DNA from 2 places in the Dietzia papillomatosis NBRC 105045 genome. Region 1 is predicted to be linked to the other one. Evidence: riboswitches for the same ligand, from Rfam matches in the RefSeq annotation. Region 1 holds a riboswitch; the other holds the start of a gene.
What was found. Region 1 has a riboswitch for cyclic di-AMP ahead of DPA01S_RS02185 (C40 family peptidase). Riboswitches for the same ligand answer to the same signal wherever they lie in the genome.
Positions count from the first base shown of each region.

Region 2: linked by a shared signal. The riboswitch ahead of DPA01S_RS12625 (transglycosylase family protein) and the one ahead of DPA01S_RS02185 (C40 family peptidase) in region 1 are both predicted to bind cyclic di-AMP.

Region 1 is NZ_BCSL01000004.1:28,144-32,545, reverse strand. Features, by position in the region: gene DPA01S_RS02190 (NlpC/P60 family protein) at 1-989, opposite strand, end outside; gene DPA01S_RS02185 (C40 family peptidase) at 1,159-1,776, opposite strand; cyclic di-AMP (ydaO/yuaA leader) riboswitch at 1,790-1,939, opposite strand; gene DPA01S_RS02180 (hypothetical protein) at 2,019-2,228, opposite strand; gene DPA01S_RS02175 (DEDD exonuclease domain-containing protein) at 2,414-4,027, shown strand; gene trpD (anthranilate phosphoribosyltransferase) at 4,029-4,402, opposite strand, start outside.
Region 2 is NZ_BCSL01000037.1:7,146-11,547, reverse strand. Features, by position in the region: gene DPA01S_RS12635 (helicase-associated domain-containing protein) at 1-1,441, opposite strand, end outside; gene DPA01S_RS12630 (hypothetical protein) at 1,545-1,745, shown strand; gene DPA01S_RS12625 (transglycosylase family protein) at 1,856-2,485, opposite strand; cyclic di-AMP (ydaO/yuaA leader) riboswitch at 2,497-2,656, opposite strand; gene DPA01S_RS12620 (hypothetical protein) at 2,838-3,125, opposite strand; gene DPA01S_RS17475 (cold-shock protein) at 3,243-3,644, shown strand; gene DPA01S_RS12610 (DUF2771 family protein) at 3,699-4,208, opposite strand; gene DPA01S_RS12605 (MFS transporter) at 4,205-4,402, opposite strand, start outside.

The sequences.
Region 1 (4,402 bases):
ACGGGCGCCCCGGAGACCGCCTGCGCCTGGCTCGATCGTGGCAGGGTCTTGCCCTCCCGGGCGTACGACCACACCATGAGCCCGGAGCAGTCGAACTCGTCGGGACCGGTGGCGCCCCACGAGTACGGAGCGCCGAGCCGGGTCAGTGCCACGCGGAGCGCGGCCGAGTTGGTGTCGTCCACGGGCGGGGCGACGTAACCGGCGGGCATCACCGGCCCGCCGACCCACAGGGCCCGCTGCCCGTCCGACAGGGAGTCCACGCGGCGACGTACCTCGTCCATGAGTTCGCGCATCTCGGCCATGCGCCGGTCGAGGTGATCGGCGTGCTCTCGCGCCGCGCGAGCGGAGGCCCGCGCCGTATCCGCGGCCCTGGTGGCGTCATCCCGGAGGCGTGCGGCCGTCTCGGAAGCCGCCCGCGAGGCGTCCAGTGCGCTCGTGGTCGCGCCGGACAGCCGGCGTAGCGCGTCCAATCTGTGCACGAGGTCCCGTGGGCTCTCGGCCAGCATCGCGGCCCGGGTCGCGCCCGGGTCGCCACCTCGGTACCTCATGGCGGCGAGGTGGTCGACGAGGGACTGATCCCTCACGGCCGCACCGTCGGCCACCGCGGCTCGGCCGGCGGCTGCCCCGGCGGCCAGCTCGAGGCGATCGCGCTCCCGCTCGGCGCGGTCGAGTTCCGCGCGGGCCAGGTGGAGTTCCTCGCCGAGAGCCCCCGCCTCCTCGGACAGCCGCGCCAACTCGGCCAGGTCCTCGCCCGCCGCGGACACGGAGCCCTCCGGAGCACCGCGCGAGGCGGAGGCCGGCGCATGGACCGCGCTCTCGCTCAGAGTGGGGGGAGCGTCAGCCGCGGGGGCCGCGGTCGTCGTGGAGGCGGCGACGGGAACGGTGGGCTGAGCAGTGGCGGTGGGTTGAGCGGTGACACCGGCGACGGCCAGCAGCACCACGACCGCCGCGGCGGCGGCGAGCCTGTTCGCGCGGGCACGGGGCTTCATCTGCTCTCGTCGGTCTCTCGGATCCGGGGTTCGCCTGGGCGGGGCCGATCCGGACACCTGCGAAGGCATCCGGCACCCGAGAGGGGATGTTACATACGACACACCCCGCCCGGGTCCGGTACACGACCGGTCACAGGCGGGGTGCGTAGAAGTCGGAGACCCGACCCGCTCAGTAGTAGCGGGTGGCGCCGTAGAACGGCATCGAGTCGACCGGCGCGTAGCTCACGGAGGTACCGGAGTACGGGGCGTGGACGACCTGACCGTTGCCGGCGTAGATGCCGACGTGGGACGCGCCGCTGTAGAAGGCGACGATGTCACCGGGCTGCAGGTCGGACTTGGCCACCTGCGTGCCGCCGCCGATCTGGGCCTGGCTCGTGCGCGGGATCGAGATCCCCGCCTCCTTGTAGGCCCACGAGGTCAGGCCGGAGCAGTCGAACGAGCTGGGGCCGGTCGCTCCCCAGGCGTAAGGCGAGCCGACACGAGTGGTGGCCGCGTCCAGAATGCGCTGGCCGGTGGAGACCTCGGGCGCCGGGGTGGCGAACTCGACCGGAGCGGCCGGGGCCGCCTGGGCGGCCTGCTGGAGGCCGGCCGGAAGGGCGATGCCCTCCGGGACGTCGATGGTGACCTGGGCCGGAACACCCGGCAGCCGCAGCTCGACGGGGACGTCGACGGTCACGGGCGCGGCGGACGCGGTCCCGGAGCCCGCGACAGCGGCTCCGGCGGCGAGCAGTCCGGCGGCGGCCACGCGGCGGCCGGTCGAGCTGGTCTTGATGCTGTGGGCTCCCACGAGAGACTTTACCTCTTTCTTCCTGCGACACCGACCGGGTTAGCTGACGGGTTCGGACACGGAAGTCTGTCCTACGCTCGCCGACCTCCCGGTCGTCGAGCGATTCACCCCAGTGGAACGTGGTTCCCCGGCGCGCCCTCGGGCGCTTAGGCGTGACCCCGGCTCCCCACCGGCGGGCGGGGAATGACTTCCGAGGTCTCGAAAAGGTTACGAAACCATCTCGCCGAAGTCCAGTTCCCCGCTCACGCGGCGGTTTCCGCGGCCAGGATGTCGATGGACGTCACCATGCCCGCGGCTCGGAGGACGTCGATCGCCGTCCGCACCTCCGGGTCCAGCACGTACCCGCAGGACTCCGGAGAAAGCTCGTCTACCTGGTCCTTCTCGCCGAGCAGCAGGGAGACGATGCAGCCTTCACAGTCGCCCGCCACCGCCGGGCAGCGAGCGCAATCCATTGACACCATGATCTACCTCACATTCCGTCCTGGGCGTGTTGCCCGTTCGTTATCGCGCCGCGATCCGGCCGCGGCGGTCGGCCCGGGAGGCACCCTAGGAACCGGGTACGACACACTCCCCCGGACCGTGACCCGGACGCCGCCCCCGGACGGCGATGTCCGACCCCGCCGCTACCGTCTCCGCCATGCCCCCCTCCACCTCACCGGCACCCGTCGGCGCGCAGGGCGCGTTCGACGAGCTCGAGCCGCTGCTGTCCGAGGTGACCTTCGTCGTCGTCGACCTCGAGACCACCGGCACCAAGCCGGGCGGCGACGAGATCACCGAGATCGGCGCCGTCCGGATCCGGGGAGGCGAGGTGCAGGCGGAGCTGTCCACCTTCGTCTCGATCGACGGCGTACTGCCGGGGCACATCAGCAGGCTGACGGGGATCGCCCCGGAGGACCTCGTCGGCGCACCGTCCCTCGGCGAGGTGATGGCGACGTTCCTCGAGTTCTCGCGCGGCGCTGTCCTGGTGGCACACAACGCCAGATTCGACCTCGGCTTCCTCCGCGCCGCCGCAGCCGCGACGGGCCACCGGTGGCCGGATCCCCCGTCCGTGTGCACCCTCGCACTCGCCCGGCGGGTGCTGCACCGCGGCGAGACGCGTGGCCACCGGCTCGGGGTCCTGGCCGCACACCTGGGCGCCACGGTCGAGCCCAATCACCGCGCCCTACAGGACGCGCGCGCCACGGTGGACGTGCTGCACGCCCTCATCTCGCGGGTGGGTGACTGCGGGGTGTCCACCCTCTCCGAACTGCTGGCGTACGACGGCCGCCTGGCTCCCGAGATCCGACGTCGCGCGACCCTCACCGAGGCGCTCACCGACGGCCCCGGGGTCTACGTCTTCCGCGACGAGGCCGGCGGGCCGCTGTACGTCGGGTCATCCGGCTCGGTGCGTCGTCGCGCGCGCTCCTATTACTCCGGCGGGGACACCCGCGGGCGGATGCGCACCATGGTCGGCCTGGCCGCCTCGGTGGAGTCGGTGCCGTGCGCCCACCTCCTCGAGGCGTGGACCGTCGAGGAACAACTCATCGACTCACTGCAGCCCCCGTTCAACAGACGGTCCCGCAGCCCTCGCCGAGGCTGGTGGCTCTCCCCTCCCACCGGCCGCGCCAGCCGTCCGACGATCGTCCGGATCCCGGACGACCCCACGGCGATCGGGCCGTTCCGTCGCACCGAGGACGCACGCGCCGCGTGGGAGGACCTCCTCGAGGCGTTCGGCGGTCGGCCCACGCCCGAGCGCTGGGCGGCGCTCGCCGACGGGCGGGACCAGGCCCCGCTGCACGCGCTCGTCGAGCAGATCGACCGACTCGCCGCCGACGGCGCCTTCGAGCGCGGGGCGAGACTGCGTGACAGGACCGCCGCCCTCATCCGGGTACTCGCCCGCCGGCAGGAGCTGGCCGCCACCGCCGCGCTCGCGGAGATCGTGCTCGTCCAACCGGCGCCCCGACGGGCCTGGGCGGTGGCGATCGTCCGCCACGGCCGGCTCGCCGGATCCGGCACGGTCCCACCCGGAGCCGCGCCGATGCCGGTCATCGACGGCCTACGGGCCGCCGCGACCACCGTGCGGCCCGCGCCCGGGCCGTTCGCCGGGGCGACCCAGGCTCAGATCCGGAACGTCCACCGGTGGATCGACTCCACGCAGACCCGCATCGTCTCGGTCGACGGCTGCTGGACGCTCCCCGTCCAGGGTGCGCACACCCTGACGGACTGGGCTGACCGGGCCGAACGCGCGGCCGCCGATCACCGCCACGCCTGACTCACCGGTTCGCGCTGAAACCGACCCACTTCTCGAGCAGACGCGCCGCCTCGCCGTCGTCGATCGCCGTCGCCGCCCGGTCCACGGCCGCACGCATCGCGGTCACCAGGTCCGCATCTCTGTCGAGCCCGTCGAACGCCACCAGGGCCGCCGCGGAGTTGAGCAGGACCGCGTCACGCACCGGCCCGGTCTTCCCCGCCAGGAGATCCCGGGCGACCCCGGCGTTGTGCACCCCGTCGCCGCCACGGAGATCCTCGATCGAGCACGTGCTCATCCCGAAGTCGGCGGGCTCGATCCGGTCCTCGTCGACCTGACCGTCGGACACCCGCAGGACCCGGGTCGGACCCGTCATCGTGATCTCGTCCAGCCCGTCCG
Region 2 (4,402 bases), on a different contig from region 1:
CGGAGCCCCCCGCGCCGTGGGACGCGCCGTGGGTGGCGTCGACCAGGTGGCGGGCGGCCGAGGTCGCCACGGTCCCGACGACGAGTCCCATCCGTCGTGCCTCGGCCACGGTCTCCGAGACGGGCCGCGTACCCGCGCGTGAGAACCACACCGGCGCCGACCAGCGCACCACCTCGGGCAGCAGGGCGTCGGCGGGTTCGGCCGCGGGGTCCAGGGCGGCCAGCGCCTTCAGGACGCGACCGCGTTCCGTCGGTCCGGGCGGGCCGACGGGCTCGCCCAGTGCGGGCAGGGTCCCGCCGCCCTCGAGCTCGGAGCCGACGCGCCACGGGGTGCGCGGCATCGACCACCACGCCACGACCAGCTCGGCCCAGCGGCGGGCGGGCTCGCGCGCCGACCACACGTCCGCGGCCTCGGTGGGCGCCCACACCGAGTCGTAGTCGACGTCCCCGACCTCGGCGTCGCCGACCGCGATGAGGCCGGCGGCCGCGAGGACCTCGAGCAACAGGGGCAGCTCGGACTCCTCGAGCGCGGCCGCCCGCGCCACCCGGCGCAACTCGCGGACCCCCACGCCGCCGGCCTTGAGGGTGGCCGCCGGGGCGGTCGAGAGCGCCGCCAGCACCGAGTCGCAGCGGTGGAGCAGGTCGAGGGCCGCCACGCCGCCGGAGGCGTCCACCTCGCGGGCCCGCCCGGCACCCGCCCCGACGCGGGGCGTCGCCCAGGCCGGGGGGTGGAGCAGGGACGAGCCGTCCGCGCGGGCCCCGTGGCGAGCCCGGTCGAGGGCGTGGGCGCGGGGCACCACCCGCTCGGCGTCGTCGTCGCCGGTGAGCTCCGCCAACCCCGCCTGGGCGAGTTCGACCGCGGCCGCGCGCACGGACTCCGACGCCCCGGCCCCGAGCGCACCGGCCGGGATGCGCCCGCGGGCGATGGCCTCGAGGACCCCCGCCGCAGCCGAGGACAGGCCGCCCCACGCCGCCTCGAGATCGGCCCCGGCGGGCTCGCCCGGATGAGGGGCCACCACGGGAGCCGACCGGATCGCCACCGCCGTGACGGGCACCATCCGCGCCGAGTCCTCCTCGCCCCAGATCAACGCGAGTTCGCGGAGACGGGCCACGGCGGCGTGGAAGACGGGCTCGTCGTCGTCGACACCCAGTCTCCCCGACACCGCGCCGAGCGGTACGGCCCCGGAATCGGCACCGACCGCGGCGGCTGCGGCCGCCACGAGCAGCTCCGGCCACGACAACGTCCCCACCGCCCGCGCGGTGGACGCCGGCAGGCGCAGGCGCGAGGCCAACACGTCCAGCGAGGCGGGCGGGGGAGTGGCCACGTCCGGGCGCAGCTCGCACACGCGCACGAGGGCGTCGTCGGACAACCCGGCGAGCCAGGCGGGGAAGTCCGGCGCGTCGGCGGTGGCGCCGCGGGAGGTGGCTCGGGAGCTCGGCATGATCCGTCCCAGCCTAGTGAGACCGCGGCGGCCGTGAGAACCGGTCCGCGTGGGAATCGACCCACCTGCTGCCGAATCGGGTCGGAGGTGAGAGACTACAGGGGTGGCTGCCAAGAAGAATCTGACCTATGACAACCCGGGTTGGCCCGACGCCTCGTACGGCGAGCACCCGGTCACCGAGCTCGCCGCGCTGGTCGCGGGAGGCCTGTCGCCGTTCGGGCAGGAGACCTTCCCGCTCCCGCAGGAGCGACTCGGTTACATCCACCCGTACACCAAGATCAACGGCGCGCCCTGGGTCGCCTGAGATCCGACCTCCGGCGCGGCGCCGGGGAACGCGAGAAGGGCCGCCACTCCCTGTAGGGGGTGGCGGCCCTTCCTCGTGGCCCGGGTACCGCTCGGCGGGTGTCGCCGGTGTCAGTTGGCCAGGTAGGTGGCGACGAAGCCGTCCACCAGGTCCTGGTTGCCGGCGTAGGCGGCGTCGACGGCGGCCTTGTTGGCCTCGTAACCCTCGGTGATCGGGAGGAAGACACCGCGGCTCTCGGCGAACGCCTTGAGAGTGGCCACGTGATCGGCGGCGCTGACCTCGGCCGGGGCGGCCGTATCAGCGTGCGGGCGCGGGGCCGGAGCCGGCTTCGGGGCCGACAGGTCACGCGGGGTGGGCGCCGAGTTGAGGCCCAGTTTGGCCGAGCAGGCGGGCCATGCGCCCCAGCCCTGGCCGGCGAGGGTCTTCTCGGCGATCGCGATCTGCTGCTCGCGCGTGGCCTGGTTGGCCGTCGGCGCGTACTGCGTGCCGCCGTAGGCGGCCCAGGTGCTCGGCGAGAACTGCAGGCCGCCCTGGTAGCCGTTGCCGGTGTTGATGGCCCAGTTGCCGCCGGACTCACACTGGGCCAGACGGTCCCAGTCGGAGTCGGGCGCGGCGTTGGCGGCCGGCGCGAGGGCCAGGCCCGCGGCGGAGAAGGCGGTGCCGGCGAGCACGACCTTGACGGCGGTCTTGGGCGCGGAGGAGGGGGTGGCGGCGCGGTGGCGTCCGGTGTACGAGGTCATGTACGCGTCAGTCCTTTTCACTCTGTGCCTACGAGGTGAGCTGTCGGGTTCGGAAACGAGTGCGTCCGGCCGCCGGCGGCGGCTTCACCCCAAGGCGACCTGCGGTCGCCGGGCCCGTCGTGGGCCCTGTCGGGTCCCCCGTCCCCGCCCGGGTAATGGTCACAGTGGCGTCGGCCGCAGGGCGGGGTTCGGTGGGTGCGGCCGATGCCGACTCGCTGACGAGTCTGCTACGAAACAGTAGCGGTTCGATGCCGGATCGTCACCATTCTGAAATAAAAAGAGCTCGCCCGGGCGGAGATAGCGCGCTGTTATCCGCTCGTTACCTGGGTCGTTACCGGGCGGGTGGGGTTGGTCACACCCTGGGCGGGCGCGAGCCGAGAATGGCGTACGCGAGGCCCAGCAGGAAGCCCACCGGAGTGAAGAACATCGCGCCGAGGTACAGGATCGTCGGCGCGTCGCGGTCGAGCACGAACGGCGTCAGCGCGGCGACGATCGTGAAGACGACCCCGATCGCGAAGATGATCAGCGCGGCCACGAACAGCCCGCGGCGACGTGGCCGCGCGGGCGCGTGCGCGTCACCGGAGGCGGACGCGTCGGGTGTCCAGGGGTCGTCGGCCGGGCGTCGATCGTCGGAGGTCACACAGGGGAGGGTACCGCTCGCCTCGCGGCCGTCACCAACGCGCACGAGGGTAGTCTCTGATCGTCAGTGGAGTTGTCGGTCGCGCCCGTGCGCGCCCGGGACGGAAGGTGGTTCGCGGTGCCCAGCGGCAAGGTCAAGTGGTACGACGCGGAGAAGGGGTTCGGCTTCCTGTCCCAGGAGGGCGGCGAGGACGTCTACGTACGCGCGGACGCGCTCCCCGCCGGCGTGGAGACCCTGCGCCCCCGTCAGCGTGTGGAGTTCGACATGGTCTCCGGCCGCCGCGGTCCGCAGGCGCTGCGCGTGGTGGTCCACGACGAGCCGACCGTCGCCGAGGAGCGCGCCCCGCGCGGCGGGCCCAGGCGCTCGCCCGATGAGCTGCACGGGATGGTCGAGGACATGATCAAGGTGCTCGAGTCGACCGTCCAGCCGGAGTTGCGGCGCGGTCACCGACCGGACCACAAGATCTCGAGCCGGGTTGCCTCGGTCCTGCGCGCGGTAGCGCGCGAGCTGGACGCCTGATCCCGTCACGGCGCAGGGCCGGGGCGAGGGCCCGGCTCCAGTGCGTTCGGTGGGTCAGTCCTCGTAGGTGAAGCCGACCGACCACTCGCCGTTGAGGATCGACTCCGAGCCGTCCGCCGCGTAGACGATCGCCACTGCCCGGATGGCCAGGCCCTCGATCCGGCCCTCCTCCGGGGTGGTCACGGGCACGAGGAGCTGGCCGGGTCCGTCCGCCTCGACCGTGTAGTCGCGCACCCCGTCGGCGCGGACCTCGTAGACGTCCATCGTCGCGGACCGCAGCTCGCCGGGTAGCCGGACCGTCAACGTGTGCTCGTCCTGCACGTGGAATTCGCCGACCGGGTTGGTGTACGTGTTGCCGTCCAGGTCGGTCGCGGTGAACGGCAGGACCCTCTCCTCCCCGCGGTCGGTGGCGACGGTGATCTCGGGCAGCGCCCCGTAGCGGGACTCCGACCCCTGCCACGCGCCGACGATCGCCGCGATCATGATGATCATCCACGCCAGGATCGCCCAGGTGACGGGGCGGACGCGGGGGCCGGTCGACGGGGTATCGCTGAGGGAACTCACCCCTTCATTCTGCCGAGCAGGTGGCCGTCGAGCGCACCCGGGTCACGTCGCCCACCCGGGAACCGCGGCCGGTTGCCGCCCAATCCGGGTACGAGGGTGGAGCCGCGGGCGGTGAGTAGTGACTGCGCGAACAGCAGGGCGCCGACCGAGGCGATCACCGAGAACCCGATCGTGAAGTCCGGGGGCAACAGCAC